2 regions of the Paenibacillus sp. NMA1017 genome follow, and region 1 is predicted to be linked to the other one. Evidence: riboswitches for the same ligand, from Rfam matches in the RefSeq annotation. Region 1 holds a riboswitch; the other holds the start of a gene.
What was found. A riboswitch is a leader RNA that binds a small molecule or an ion and turns the genes downstream of it on or off. The one in region 1 is predicted to bind S-adenosylmethionine.
Positions count from the first base shown of each region.

Region 1 (8,118 bases):
AAAGCATTGTGGAATGAACGTGGCCTGATTAAGGACATGCTAAAAGTAGGGCTAAAAACAGTATCTCATAGCGAGGCCCCTGTATTGGGAGTTCGCCGTACAGAGGCTCCGTTGGCACCACTGCCTAAAGTGACCAGTTGGCATGAGGATGGAGGACCGTTTATTACGCTTCCACTCGTGTACACCGAGAAGCCAGGTCAGTCCAAGGATCATAATCTGGGGATGTACCGCATTCAGATTTATGATGATCAGACGACAGGCATTCACTGGCAAATTCATAAAGGCGGCGGTTTTCATTATCATGAAGCGGAGCTGCGTAATGAGCCGTTGCCTACGACGATTATCATCGGTGGCCCGCCTGCCCTGATTGCGTCTGCCATTGCTCCAGCACCTGAAAACTTGCCCGAGCTGTTGCTGGCTTCGCTTATTATGGGAGGCAAGCTGCCTATGACAGAAGACCCGCTTGGAGGCCACCGAATTCCAGCAGAAGCAGAATTTGCAATCAGCGGTTACGTTCCACCTCATGAACGGCGTCCAGAAGGTCCGTTTGGCGATCATTTTGGCTATTATTCATTACAGCATGATTTCCCTGTATTTCATGTCAAACATATGCATCACCGCAAGGATGCCATTTATCCGGCAACCATTGTAGGTAAGCCTCGACAGGAAGACTACTATCTCGGTGAGTTTTTGCAACGTCTGCTGTCGCCTGCCTATCCGCTTGTAATGCCTTCCGTTAAGTCCCTGTGGGCATATGCGGAAACGGGCGTACATGCGCTAGCAGCGGCAGTCGTACGTGAAAGCTACTCCCGTGAAGCACTTGTGTCCGGTTTTACTATTTTAGGTCAAGGTCAATTATCGTTGACCAAGTTCCTGATGCTGACGGATCGAGTCATTGATTTATCTGACTTTAACCTGCTGCTGGAAACCATTCTGGAGCGATTTAATCCAGCAAGGGATCTATTTATTTTCAATCACACGTCACACGATACACTCGATTACACAGGCCGCAAGCTGAATCATGGCAGCAAGGCGATCCTGATGGGAATAGGTGAGCCTGTACGTGAATTGCCTCGCGTTTATGAAGGGGGCGATCTGCCGGGCATTCGTGAAATTGAGCCCTATTGCGGAGGTTGCCTCGTCGTATCGGGTGCGTCTTTTGAGCAAGAGCCTGAGCTGGCGGCACGTGTATTGGAGCGATTAGCTGCGGGTGAGCAAGAGTGGCCGCTTGTCTTTATCGTGGATGATGCCAAAGAAGTTGTTCGCTCCCAAGCCTCGTTCCTGTGGACGGTATTCACACGCTTTAACCCGGCTACAGATATGTACGCCGACAGCGAAGTGCGTTTGCATCATCTGAACTATAAGCTGCCGATTGTAGTGGATGCGCGTATGAAGCCGGGGTATCCGGATGAGGTGTTACCGCGTGAGGATATTGTTAAGCTTGTAGATCAACGATGGACGAGTTATTTCGCTTGACGCCCTAATGAAACCCTAATGAAGCCTACAGCCGGATTTTACATGTATAAGGAGGCGGAAGCATGATACGCAAGCTACTGGGTGAGCCGCCACGTGTGAACAAGGGCATCCTGCTGGATGCCATGAATAGCATGTCAGATATGTTAAACCTGCTGGAGCGGCAAATTCAGGCTGATGGAGATCCGACCCACGATTTTCGGAAGGCGGATATTTTAACACGTGGTCTAATGTCATCTCTGGATGAACTGGAGCAGAGCCATCATGCTGCCGCCTTTTTCCGTATGAAAGTGAAAGCCGGATATGCTGAAGATATGAGTGAGGATGAAAAATCCGACTATGCATTGTATGTTTTCTTTTATAAAGATGGGTTTGTTCGGGTTTTCTCTATTTTGGATAAGCTGGGTAACTGGCTGAATGATCTGTATGATTTAAAAACAGGGCAGTATAAGGCGCATTATTCGTATTTTACCGTGTTGCGGCAGCTCAAGTATCTCAAAATGCATCCTGTATTGACCGATAATTTAATTGATATCAAGGACACTTACAGCGATGCCATCAATCGGCTGCGTAAGCGTCGGAATACGGAAATACACTATATGAATACGGAAATGCAGGATGATCTCTGGCAACGACACCGAGCTTTGTATGGAAAAATCCAACTGGAGGACCTCGATCACCATTTGGAAGATTTGCAGCAGGGCTTGGAAATGGTGTGTCGGTCGCTGTCAAACGCCTTTACTTATACTGCGAAACAATGGGAGAACCGGGCAGTACGCCCAAAAATATGATAGAAAATATCCTTTGACAAAGCAATGTAAACTATCTATACTGAAACCTAGTTTCAGAAAAATGCTTGAATTATGTTTTTTATATAAACTTAACGGACAGCTAAAGCTGGAGTTTAACATATTTTTCTTATCCAGAGAGGTGGAGGGACTGGCCCGATGAAGCCCGGCAACCCGTTCTTTCCCGGTGTAATACACTGGGAGGGAACATGATGGTGCTAATTCCTACAAAACCGCTAGAGTTATAGCGATTTTGGCAGATGAGAAAAGGTTCGCAATGTGGGGCCCTTTTCATTCTGTGAAAGGGGCTCTTTTTTGTATAAAAAAATAGCGATTTTATACAATCCTGAGAGATGACAACTGGTTAAAAAGGGTAAGGAAAGAAGTGAAGGGGGTCGCAGCACGTTGATAGAGCTTAAGCAGTTAACCAAGCATTATGGCAAAGGCAACCGACGCGTTAATGCGCTGTCTGGGTTAAACCTTTCTATAAAGCGTGGAGAAATATTCGGGGTGATTGGTCACTCCGGGGCGGGAAAAAGTACGTTGATCCGCTGTATTAATTTATTGGAGCGCCCTACTTCAGGTGAAGTATGGGTAGACGGGGTAAACCTCACCACTGTGAGTCAATCCCAGTTACAGAAGCAACGTCGAAAAATCGGAATGATTTTTCAGCATTTTAATTTGTTATCTTCGGCGACGGTGTATGACAATATTGCATTTCCATTGCGGCTGGTAAACACGCCCAAGCAGAAGTTGGACAAGAAGGTCCGTGAACTGCTGGAACTGGTGGGTCTGGAAGAACACAGTGGAAAATATCCGTCACAGCTCTCAGGTGGGCAGAAACAGCGGGTAGGCATTGCACGGGCGCTGGCTAGTGATCCTCATGTATTGCTGTGTGACGAAGCGACTTCTGCGCTTGATCCACAGACGACGGGGTCTATCCTGAAATTGCTGCTGGATATTAATCAGCGCTTTAATTTAACCATCGTGCTGATTACACATGAAATGCACGTCATTCAAAGCATTTGTGATAAAGTTGGCGTCATTCATCAGGGCGACATCGTGGAGCAAGGTCCGGTGGCGGAAGTATTTTTGAAGCCGCAGCACCAGGTAACCAAGGACTTTATCCAGCGGGAGTCAGAACATCCCGAGGAGTTGCAAGCAGCGATTGCGGCAGCAGGTGGCGGCGAGTCAGCGCAGGTGGTGCGTATCTCCTTCTTGGGCAGCAAAACATATGATGCGATTCTGTCGCGTACGGCTCGAAGCACTGGTGTTGATTTTGCGATCTTGCAGGGAACCATATCTACGATTAAAAATGTACCGTATGGACAGCTGATCGTTCGTTTTGAAGGAAATCATGAGGATATAGAGCATACGTTGCGCGAAGTGTCTGGGCAAGGACTTGATGTGGAGGTGATCGGACAATGAGCGAACTTGATTTTTCACAAGTGAGTTGGGAAGAGCTAGGGAATTCTACGCTGGAAACCCTTCAGATGCTTGGGGCATCCGCATTGTTCACCCTCATCATTGGTTTGCCGCTCGGTATATTATTGTTTTTGGCGAGTCGCTCCTCGTTGACTCTGATGAAGGCGATATACATTGTATTATCATTTATTGTTAACATTTTACGTTCCGTACCTTTTATCATTTTGATCGTTGCACTTATTCCTTTTACACGATCGCTGGTAGGTACCTCGACCGGGGTGCTGGGAACCATTCCGCCATTGGTTATCGGGGCTGCCCCATTCTTCGCACGTCTTGTCGAAACGTCACTGCGTGAAGTGGATAAGGGTGTCATTGAAGCCGCACAAGCGATGGGGGCCTCGACAGGACAAATTATCCGGCGTGTGCTGTTACGTGAGGCACTTCCGGGTCTGCTCGCTGCATTAACCATTACTGTCGTTACACTCGTATCCTACACGGCAATGTCCGGGATGATCGGGGGCGGTGGACTGGGTACACTGGCTATCAACTACGGCTATTATCGTTATGAAACGGCTGTAATGATCGTTGCGGTCGTGCTGATGGTCGTATTGGTGCAATTGCTGCAAATGGCGGGAGATCGCCTCGTGCGGCATTATACTCGAAAATAGGGAAAACATATAGATATCCTTATTGATCAGGACGTCAGCTCCTGAATATTACAAATTATTGGAGGGGTAATAACATGAAGAAATGGGTATTGGCTGTATTAAGCTTGACATTAATTGCGGTGCTGGCTGCTTGTGGTACTAAGAGCACAACATCAGATACAAACAATGCGGCCGAAAATACAGGCGGATCACCACGTGAAGTGGAGCTGAAAGTTGGAGCTTCTCCTGTGCCGCATGCGGAAATTTTGGAAGCAATCAAGCCTCAGTTGGAAAAAGAAGGGGTTCGTCTCCAAGTCGTTCAGTTTAACGACTATGTACAGCCGAACGTTCAATTGTTTGACAAGCAACTGGATGCCAACTTCTATCAACATGTACCTTACTTGGATGTGATGAACAAAGAGCGCAAAATGAACCTGGTTTCTGTGGGCGCAGTTCATTTGGAGCCATTCGGTATCTACTCCCAAAAATATAAAAAGCTTGATGAACTCCCAGATGGCGCAACTGTAGCCATTCCGAACGATGCAACAAACGGAGGCCGTGCTTTGTTGTTGTTGGAGAAACAGGGTCTGATCAAGCTGAAAGACGCAAGCAACATTGAGGCTACCGTAAAAGATATTACTGAAAATAAGAAAAACCTGAAATTCAAGGAGCTGGAAGCGGCTATGCTGCCACGTCAGTTGCCTGAAGTAGACATTGCGTTGATCAACACGAACTACGCTTTGGAAGCGAAGCTGAACCCTACGAAGGATGCACTGGCACTGGAAGACAAGGATTCTCCATATGCTAACGTTCTGGTAGCACGTCCTGATAATAAAGATTCCGAAGCGATTCAGAAGTTGCTTAAAGCTTTGCAATCTCCAGAAACTAAAAAATTCATTGAAGATAAATACCAAGGCGCAATTATCCCGGCATTTTAAGTAGGGAACGAGAACGCATTGCACGAAACCCCCAGATTCTCTTGAACAAGAGGACTGGGGGTTTCTTTTTGAATGGAGTTGTAGGGGAAGCTTAAATATTTTATACTTGGGGGTGACCGATCTCTGTGAACAGGAGGAAAATTGTTGAGAGATAAAGTCGCATTCATAACGGGCAGTGCCAAAGGTTTAGGTAAAACGACCGCTTTGCGTCTGGCGGATGAAGGCTGTAATATTGCGCTGAATTATGTGCATAGCCAAGCAGAAGCCGAAGCGCTTAAGCGGGTGATTGAGTCTAAGGGAGTACGCTGCCTGTCTTTACAAGGGGATATCTCTGTTCAGGAAGATATCACGAGGTTGATTGGTGAAGTACAGGATCGGCTAGGCGGAGTCGATATTATGGTGAACAATGCTGGACCGTTCATCCGGGAACGCCGTCTGTTTGCGGATTACAGTGTAGCTGAGATTCATGCCATGATACAAGGGAATCTGGTCGGTACCATGTTGCTGGATCATTTGGTATTGCCTCACATGCGTAGCCAGCAATGGGGACGTATTATTCATTTTGGCTTTGGTCATGCTGGAGAAGCGAGGGCTTGGCCGCATCGCGCCGTCTACGCAGCCGCCAAGGTGGGGCTGGTGTCTTTTACGAAGTCACTGGCTGTGGAGGAAGCTCCTTATGGCATCACGGTCAATATGATCTGTCCAGGGGATATTCGAGGAGCAAATAAGGAAATGTCAATCGCCGATGTCATCGGCATGCAGGATAAAGAGACACCGCGTGGACGTCCGGGGAGCGGAGAGGACATTGCGCGAGTGATCACCTATTTGTGTGAGGAGCATTCGGATTTTATAACAGGCAATATTATGGATGTATCGGGAGGATTGGACCCCATTCGGCCAACCATATAAGCTTGAGCGATCCCTCAGAGGCTCTAACACAAAAAAGAGTCTTGAGCTTCGTTACCGAAGTCAAGACTCTCATGATCATTATGCATCAAGCATTAGAATACTTGTACCACTTCTTGGACGCCGTCGACTTCTTCGAGAAGAGCACGTTCAATCCCTGCTTTCAGCGTGATTGTGGAACTTGGGCAACTGCCGCAAGCGCCTACCAGCTTCAGCTTAACGATGCCGTCTTCAACGTCAACCAGCTCAACGTCGCCACCATCGCGTTGCAGGAACGGACGGAGCTTATCCAGTACATCAGCTACTTCATCATACATTTGAACGCTTTGTGTTTCGCTCATTAGAATTCAACTCCTTTCCTATACCTTTATTATTATATTACAAAGCGGGCCAAATTAAAATGCCCGTCATCCAAAGCAGGTGAAAAAATGTTAAGACCTATTATTGAGTTTTGCACCAGTAATATGCATTTGGGTACCGATGAAATCATGGCCAAGCTGGAACAGAATCCGGATTATGATGTGATCGAATACGGCTGCCTAAGCAATTGCGGTCAGTGTAACGCGGAACCCTATGCGATGGTCAACGGTGAGATTGTATCCGCGGATTCAGCAGAGCATCTGTACGAAGTGATTATGAACAAAATTAAGGAAGCTGAAGCATGGGATAACCTAGATTTGGATTGAAATACAATGCCTGTTAGCCAGCTCCTTTTTGTATAGAGAATATGCATCATGCATACACGCAAGAAACAAAGAAGACCTGCTCTGGGAGCGGGTCTTCTTTGTCTCTTGAGCATGCGGTTAGCCAAAATGGCGTTTGGACTTCCAGAGCACGCCGCTTTTAAGCAGGCGTGGTACTCGTCCGCGCAATGAGGTACTGCCCATAAAGCCATAGCCGAACCCGGCCTTCTTGCCAAGTGCGCCTAATGTACCGCGCAACTTTAAAGGATGTGGATGAGGCGTTTGGCCTTTCCACAGGTCGCGTACAATGTGTGCGATTTGCTCCCCTTGCACTTCTGCCGCCTGAGCGCTCGGAGAGTAGGGAAGGCTCGCACAATCTCCGACCACATACACCTCAGGATGATCCGGTATTTGATAATATTCGTTGAGCACAATGCGACCCTGAGGGTCTTTAGGGACGGCTAAATCCTGCACGATTTTTACCGGCTGAATTCCGGCTGTCCATACCACTGCATCCGTTACAATTTGCTCGTCACGGTTATAAATAGCCCCCGGCTCAATACGGGAAACCGCAACATGATTCAGGGCATTAACCTGATGCTCCTTGAACCAAGCATGTACATAGGCAGACAAACGTTGCGGGAATGCCGACAGCACCCGCTCACCCCGATCCATAATGGTAATATTCAAGTCCGTGCGGCTTTCACGTAACTCCGCAGCTATCTCAACACCGCTAAGACCGCCGCCTACAATATGAACATGTCCATATGGCTTGATTTCGTTCAAGCGTAGATAGGTTTGGCGGGTATGGTTAAATGACTGGATCGTACAGCTGTGTTCTTCAGCCCCCGGTGTATTGTGAAAGCGGTCGGTACAACCCAACGCAATGACAAGCTGGTCATAGGGCAAGGGTTCACCGTCTTGAAAATGGACCATTTTATTCTCCAGATCCATCGAGGTGACTTCTCCGTATTTGCGAATAAGACGTTGTTCATCTGGAAAATGCACCCGCAAATCAAAATCAGAAACCGTACCTGCCGCGAGGGCATAATACTCTGTTTTTAACCCCTGAAAGGGCATTCGATCCACTAAAATAACTTGAACATCGTCGGGAATGTGTTTATCCAGCAATTCTTTGGCAATGGTAAGGCCGCCATAGCCGCCCCCCAGAATAACGAAATTTTTCATCAAAATCCGCCTTCCTTTCGCTACCGTGTCCCCGGCAAATGGTCTGGTGTCTCGTCGATCTAACACAAGT
Region 1 covers NZ_JBZXYR010000005.1:70,100-78,217, forward strand. The annotation lists gene AC5ELV_RS14555 (UbiD family decarboxylase) at 1-1,476, shown strand, start outside; gene AC5ELV_RS14560 (Cthe_2314 family HEPN domain-containing protein) at 1,539-2,264, shown strand; SAM riboswitch class I at 2,389-2,528, shown strand; gene AC5ELV_RS14565 (methionine ABC transporter ATP-binding protein) at 2,667-3,689, shown strand; gene AC5ELV_RS14570 (methionine ABC transporter permease) at 3,686-4,354, shown strand; gene AC5ELV_RS14575 (MetQ/NlpA family ABC transporter substrate-binding protein) at 4,429-5,271, shown strand; gene AC5ELV_RS14580 (SDR family oxidoreductase) at 5,416-6,180, shown strand; gene AC5ELV_RS14585 (NifU family protein) at 6,273-6,518, opposite strand; gene AC5ELV_RS14590 (YuzB family protein) at 6,606-6,863, shown strand; gene AC5ELV_RS14595 (NAD(P)/FAD-dependent oxidoreductase) at 6,981-8,048, opposite strand.

Region 2 (8,118 bases), on a different contig from region 1:
CTGTGAGCCATACGAGCCTCCAGTGTCTTCATACCGCGCATGAGCAACCATGACTCCTGCGGAGCCAACACGGTACCCAGTCCATTTTGGAGCTGCTTGATTTGTCTTCCCAACGATTCGGTACGCGCTACCGCAAGTCCTGCCAGCACATCGCTGTGTCCGCCCAAAAACTTGGTCGCACTGTGCAATACAATATCAACTCCCTGCTCAATCGGACGTTGATAATAAGGTGTCATAAAAGTATTATCCAATAACGTTAAAAGCCCGTTGTCCTGTGCCCAAGAAGTTATTCCTGCCACATTGGTAATTTTGAGTGTCGGATTGGACGGAGTTTCCATATATACAGCCCTTGTATTCTCCTGCAACGCATCTTTCACAAGGTTGAGGTCCGTCATGTCGACGAAAGTCGTTTCGATATTCATCCGTTTCAAAATGGAGGTCAGCAGTCGATATGTTCCTCCATATACGTCCTCGGAAACAATGACATGATCTCCAGCAGACAAGAGCATAAATGTAGTAGAGATGGCCGCCATACCTGATGCAAAGGCAAAACCGCTGGCTCCTCCTTCTAATAAGGCGATGTAATCCTCCAAAGCTTGTCGTGTCGGATTACCTGAACGACTATAGTCATGCTGTGGAGGATTAAAAATATCATGATGGTGAAAGGTAGAAGCCTGATAGATCGGGACGCTCGATGCTCCCGTAACGCTGTCAATTTCAGAACCAAAATGCAGCAACTTGGTAGCGAACTTCCGCTCTTTGTTCAGATCCTGCCCGATCCTCCTCGCATCCTCTATCATTGCAGCTCTCCCCCTTCTACTTCTTGACGTGCTGCTTCCAACGCCGAACGCAAATCTTCAATTAAGTCGTCTGTATGCTCAATGCCTACGGAGAAACGCAACAGCCTGTCATCTACCCCGACTGCATCCCGAATTTCTGCTGGTATGTCCGCATGTGTCTGCACAGCGGGATAGGTCATTAACGATTCCACACCGCCGAGACTTTCCGCAAACGCAATGAGCTTGATGTGACGAAGCAAAGGTTCCACATAACGAGCATCCTTTACTTTAAAGGAGAAGATACCCGTATTTCCGCTGGATTGTTTATTTTGAATCTCACGACCTGGATGGCCTTCGAGAGCTGGATAAAATACTTCCGCCACCGCCGGATGCGTCAGTAAATAGTTAGACAGCACTGTTGCATTATGCTCATGTCGATCCATACGCAGCGCTAACGTCTTCATGCCCTTCATCAACTGGTAGCAGTCGCTTGGGGAAAGCACGGCCCCTATGGAATTGTGCAGGAATGCAATTTCAGCTGATAGCTCTTTGCCTTTGGTTACGATCAACCCTGCCAGCACATCGTTGTGTCCGCCCAAATATTTGGTTGCGCTATGTACCACAATATCCGCGCCCAGTTCCAATGGCCGCTGGAAATATGGCGTTAGCAGCGTATTATCTACAATAGTAAGCAACTGATGTTGTGATGCCCATTTAGCCACCGCTCGAATATCAGTAATCATCATTAACGGATTTGTAGGCGTTTCTATGAATACAGCTTTTGTATTCGGTCGACATGACTGTTCGAGCGCTTCAAGATCGTTCGTATCCACATAACTGGCTGTTACACCAAATTTAGATAAAATACGCTCCAGCAAACGATACGTCCCGCCATACAGATCCAGCGATACTATGAGGTGATCTCCCTGTCCAAACAATGCAAATACCGTTTGCAGCGCGGCCATACCTGAGCTGCATGCAAAGCCTGCATCACCCGATTCAAGTGCAGCAGAAGCCTCTTCCAGTACCTTTCGCGTGGGATTGATCGTCCGAATGTAATCAAATCCTGTGCTTTGACCCAGACGGGGATGGCGGAACGCCGTAGATTGGTAAATCGGGTAATTAACAGCCCCGGTTACTGGCTCCTCTACTGAACCGATTTGTGCCAATCTGCTTTCGATTTTCCACTGTTTCTCACTCATATGAATCCTCCTGTTAACTTCCATAGTGGGTGCTATAACATATCCTGCAAAAATGGATGTCAAAGACTATAACGCTGCGCTACTGCAAGGTGGTACTGTGCAAAGGTAAACTACAAGCCCCTTTTTAGATCTGGGGCCCGATATCGTAAGGTGTTTCTTGGTATACATAATAGTTCAGCCAATTCGAGAATAATAAATTGGCGTGCGCCCGCCAAATTGAGGGGGGGGTGCGCTCAGGATCATCATTTGGGAAATAATTTTTAGGGACTTCAATATCCATTCCTTTGGCCACATCGCGGTCGTATTCCCATTTCAGTGAAAGCGGGTCATATTCAGAATGCCCAGTTACGAAAATTTGTTTACCGTCAAGCGTGGCTACAAGGTACACTCCAGCTTCCTCGGATTCGGATAAAACTTCTAATTCGGCAATATGATCAATATCTTCCCGCCGAACCTCCGTATGTCTGGAGTGAGGAGCATAAAACAGTTCATCAAAGCCGCGTAGCAATTTTACTTTAGGTTTAATCACGGTGTGTGGAAATACGCCAAAGCATTTGTAGTCGAGCCCGTATTTCGGGACATTGAAATGATGGTATAAGCCTGCCTGTGAGGCCCAGCAGATATGCATGGTCGAAGTTACATTCGTTTTCGTCCATTCAAAGATTTGCCGGATCTCCTCCCAGTAGTTCACATCCTCAAACTCAAGCTGTTCTACCGGGGCTCCTGTAATGACCATGCCGTCAAAACGACTGTTCTTGATCTCGTCAAACGTTTTATAGAACATGTTCAAATATTCTTGCGATGTATTTTTGGATACATGAGACTTCATATGAACCAGCGTGACGTCCACTTGCAGCGGCGTATTGCCGACCAAGCGCAACAGTTGGGTTTCGGTCGTTTCCTTTGTAGGCATCAAATTCAAAATGGCGATACGCAACGGACGAATGTCCTGATGATAAGCCAGGCTTTCATCCATTACGAAAATATTTTCGCCCTCCAGCACTTCCTTGGCAGGTAGCGTGTCTGGGATTTTAATCGGCATGTAAACTCACTCCTTGTTCGGTAAGTTTTGCGAAAATCGTCTTGTTGAGATGCCGGGCATATAATAAAAAGACCTTTCTCTGGTTAGAGAAAGGTCATATTTGTATCCATATGCGCCTCTCTCATCTGTCAGGGCAACGCTCTTTGTACAAAGCGCGCGTCCTGCAAGAATTAGCACCGTGCGATTAAAATCGCCGGTTGCCGGGTATCATCGGGCTAGTCCCTCCACCTGCTCTTGATAAGATTTCGCTATATTCATTTTGGGTCACAAAGTTCTTGTTGTTCACTTTAATGCATCGGCTGGGCTTCGTCAAGATGGGACTTGTAAATTTGTAACCTGCATTCACATTTTGTCTACCTTTTCCATAGGTTAAATCATATCCCTCCTATCGCTGAAGCTCTTACCACTACTGTTGATTTTGCCCATGATTTTGCGCTTGAAAGGCCGTAGGCCGAGCGTTATACTATACAAGTGCTATTAGGTAAAAATATGGAGCAGTAGTGCAGATTTGAGTGTTTCCTGCGATACTGTGGCAATCTAAAAAAGAACATTTGAGAGGTGAATCCGGAATGGAAGGCGACCCGAGTCCGAATAGGCGGCGATCCCTGAATAACAGCATAGGAATGACTTCAGCTTGCCGAAAGACGGGACGCCTGGCTCTGCATGCTCCAAAAGCCTCCGGCTTTTAATGAGAATGCACGCTTACCCGCACCGGCTAACTGGCTACTGAGTTCATTCCTTATGCTTAAGGTAAACGTATTTCCGTTACGACGGAGCATAAGGAGTGACATATATGAAAATCCGTTTGGTCAACAACGGGGTTTTTACCCCTGTCGAAGAAATTGAAATGGCGCTTACTGCACCGGCAGAAGGTTTTTATTGGATTGATGCCGATGTCGATGATCTGGCAGTGCTCCAGCCTTTATTTTCCATGCATGATCTTGCAGTAGAAGACTGTTTGAGTGAAGAAGAACAGCGTCCGAAGATTGAAATTTATGAAAGTCATTATTTTATCGTTGTAAATAGCATTCGTTTTGATGATGAAGAAATATTTTTGCGAGCTTTGAACATTTTTCTCGGCCGCCATTTTATCATTACGGTGACCAAGCAGAAAATCAATGAGCTTCGTACCCTCAAGCCTATGCTGTGGGAGCAAGAAGTCAGTCAGCCTGACCGTTTTATGTATCTGTTGGTCGACTTGATTGTTGACAACTATTTTCTGGTTGGTGACCGGATTGAAGTTCGCATTGAAAAGCTGGAAGAAGATATTCTAATGCATACGAAAAAGTCGCATTTGAACGAAATCATCGGCTTACGCAGTGAGATTCTGTGGCTGAAAAAAGTGTTAGGTCCACAAAAGGAAGTCATCAATACCCTGAACAAACGGGATTTGCGGCTCATCGACGATCAATTGCAAAAATATTTCAGCGATATTTATGAAAATGCTGTGAAAATTTCGGAGACTTTTGAAACTTACCGCGACTTGATGGGTAACCTTCGAGAAGCTTATCAATCCAGTATCGCCAACCGTGCCAATGAAATTATGCGTGTGTTTACGGCAATTACGACTGTATTTATGCCATTGACGGTCATTACCGGAATATATGGGATGAACTTCGATAATATGCCTGAGCTTCATACACGTTATGGCTATTTTGTCGTCATTGGTATCATGGTAGCATTAGGTGTCAGTATGTTCTGTATTTTCCGCAAGAAAGACTGGGTTTAAAAAGAAAAGGGAAAAAAGTCCCCGAGTTGGATTCTTATTTTCGATTTTCAAGCTTGGTCATAAAAAGCAGCAGCCGTGTCCTGTGAGGAACTGGCTGCTGCTTTTTAGTATGTTGGACCCTGAATATACTTTAATACCTAGCTTTATCCAACCAGTTCTATATTATCCAACATGTCGGTCGGGTACCTGCTGATGACGAAACCGTATACGGATCAGACGTAGACGCTCATAAATCTGATCCAGTCCTGTTTCCGTTGCCTTTTCTTCCCCATACACTTTCAGCATGACGGGCTTGAGCAACGTATCCCCCAACTCTTCATAAGCAGACCAGATAGCTGCCTGCTCCTCCTCAGATACATTCACCAATTCCTTGTGGATCAGCTTCTCCATATCAATACCATCTCTATCCAAATGCTCCACAGCTTCAACCATCTCTCTACGATGCAAACCTGTCTTCATTCCGATATGCTCCAGTGAAAGACCGTCCGAAATGCCTTCAATAATCGTTCTAGTTAAGCTGAATTTGTTCAGCTCCTGCCTGTACTGGTTTTCTTTTTGCTTGTATAGCCATGACAAAAAAACTTCTTCTTCCAGCGTCTCTGTTACCCAGTTCAACGGAAATGGCGTGGTGCGGTCATTTTGTGTCGTAATAGCCAATAGCTCCGTCCCATATTGCGACACCTTACCCTGACCCATACCAGGCAGCTCCAACAGTTCTTCTTCGGTATGGGGAAGATAAACGCTAATGAGCCGAAGTAGTCGATTCGTAGCGATAAAATAAGGTGCTTTTCGTTCCGTTGCTGCTTTTTGCCTTCTCCACATCGTCAATTGCTCATACACTTCATCACGTGGAAACAAATCACTGTAGCAATACAGCTTTTGCAGCGTTTGTCCTCGCCCTGATGATTCTTCTTGCTCATGAAATACGCCATGGATTAGGGGCCTGTAGCCCTCAGCCATTTTGAGCGCCAGCTCATGACGGTATACATGCAGCAATTCCTGCCACAAACTGCCCTCATACCAAAGGTCGTCTATACTTTCATCCGGGACATGGTGTGTGCTCCAGCCTGCACTCCATCCCCCTTCATGCTGCCCAATCCATACCTGAGCAAAGTCCTCATAGCCCTGTTCATTCCGTTTGGACAAGCGATTTAAAAATACTATCTCCATGATTTCTTCCTCCCTCATATCGTTGAAAGACAGTCCCGCACAACACAAAAACGCAAAAAAAAGCACCTATCCTGCGTATTCGCAAGAAAGGTGCTTCCCTTTTTGAGCCGTACTATACTGTTGCCTATATAATAACCGTACCTTGGAGTGCCGTCAACCCTAAATTCTAATGATTCAGCTTTTCCTTTGCCAATGCCAGAGCACCACACAATCCAGCATTGTCACCCAATCCTGGAGATACGATATATTTCTCAATATCTGTTGTCAGACTCGAATGCTGCACGTATCCGTTCAAAAGTTCTTGTAGTTTGGTACGAATGAGCGGGAACAATTGGTCTTGCTTCATTACTCCCCCGCCCATAATAATTTTTTGCGGGGACAGGATTAATACATAGCTCATTAAAGCCTGTGCCAGATAGTGCGCTTCCATTTCCCAGGCCGGGTGATCGACAGAAAGCTCATGTCCTTTAACCTTCCATCTTTTTTCGAGCGCAGGACCTGCTGCCAGACCCTCCAAACAATCTCCGTGATAAGGACATGTCCCCTCATAAGTATCTTCTGGGTGACGACGTACCAGAATATGCCCCATTTCCGGGTGAGATAATCCATGTATCAGCTTTCCACCAACCAAAGCACCTGCCCCGATGCCTGTACCTATCGTAATATACAGACAGTTGTCCAATCCTTTGGCGGCACCCCAAATAGACTCACCAAGTGCTGCTCCATTCACATCCGTATCAAACCCCATAGGCACATCAAAATGCTCTTTCAGTTTACCAATCAGATTGTAATTTCCCCAATGCGGCTTTGGCGTTGTTGTAATATAACCATATGTATCACTACCTTCGATAGGATCAATCGGCCCGAACGAGCCTACGCCCAATGCTTCGATGCCCTTGCCTTCAAAAAATGCGATGACATTCTCCATTGTTTCTGCTGGTGTGGTTGTTGGAAAGCTCGCTCGTTCCAGTACCTCTCCATGTTCGTTGCCAATTCCACATACAAATTTAGTACCGCCTGCCTCAATTGCTCCCAATACTGTCATAGTTGCTGTTGTCCCCTTTCAATAATCCGGTTCTCTCTCCACTATATTCACCTGAAATGTACCTGAGGTCAATCCCCCTATCGCAATTGTATATAATCTTTCACAAGACAATATAGTTCCGTTGACATAACGGTATATAAATAAGGACACTAACGCACCCAGCGTCAGCATCCCTACATAACTTACTTTACTTAAATTGTCCGTACCGAGCCTAACAGCTTGATTATGACCCGGTTGCGACACCCATCAATGTACACAAGCTTTTCATTTCAAGCTGCTCGAACTTGTCTACAATTTGCACATGATCCAGCGTCAGCAGACAGCTATCCAAAGCACATGCTACAGGTACACCACAGTGAATTTCAGCAAGTTTGCGTGAAAGATGCATCATATCCAAATCGCTCTCAATTTTTTTGCGGACCGATGGTGTTAATTGATCCAGATTCTCCAGAATACCTTCAATGGAGTCGTATTCCTGCACCAGCTTGAGTGCCGTTTTCTCACCGATACCTCGAACTCCTGGATAATTATCGCTTGCATCCCCCATCAGACCTTTAAGGTCCACCACTTGGCGTGGCTTAAGCCCTTTTTCAGTCAGCAGGGTCTCCGGGGTGTATACCATATAATTGCCGTGGCCTTTTTTCATAATAATGACCCGTGTCCGCTCATCCACTAATTGAAGTAAATCATGATCTCCCGAGAGAATCATTACATCCATGTCCTCATTTTGCGAATAATGGCGTGCGAGCGTACCGATGCAATCATCGGCTTCAAAGCCTTCCGCTCCAATGTTGGGAATGCCGAGGCTGTCCGTCACTTCACGAATCAATGTAAATTGGGGAATCAAATCATCTGGTGCGTCGGCTCGGTTTCCTTTATACGCAGCAAAATGTTCCCCACGGAATGTCGTTCCGCCCATATCCCAGCAGCAAATGACATGTGTAGGATTAAACGTTTGGACTGCATCCCAAAAATATCGAATAAAACCATATATGGCGTTCGTTGGCACCCCAGCTTTTGTACGACGGATATAACCGTTTGCGGCGGTTGCATAATAAGCGCGAAATAGCAGGGCCATGCCGTCAACCAGCATTACGGATTGTTCATTGCGTTGTGTCACAGATTGTATTGCTCCCATTCATCATAATATT
Region 2 covers NZ_JBZXYR010000001.1:785,345-793,462, forward strand. The annotation lists gene AC5ELV_RS03725 (aminotransferase class I/II-fold pyridoxal phosphate-dependent enzyme) at 1-800, opposite strand, end outside; gene AC5ELV_RS03730 (PLP-dependent transferase) at 797-1,981, opposite strand; gene metA (homoserine O-acetyltransferase MetA) at 2,106-3,023, opposite strand; SAM riboswitch class I at 3,142-3,267, opposite strand; gene corA (magnesium/cobalt transporter CorA) at 3,817-4,752, shown strand; gene AC5ELV_RS03745 (HRDC domain-containing protein) at 4,915-5,922, opposite strand; gene AC5ELV_RS03750 (ROK family protein) at 6,089-6,967, opposite strand; gene AC5ELV_RS03755 (5'-3' exonuclease) at 7,191-8,087, opposite strand.
Region 2: it holds a riboswitch for S-adenosylmethionine, as region 1 does, so the genes downstream of both, metA (homoserine O-acetyltransferase MetA) here and AC5ELV_RS14565 (methionine ABC transporter ATP-binding protein) in region 1, are expected to answer to the same signal.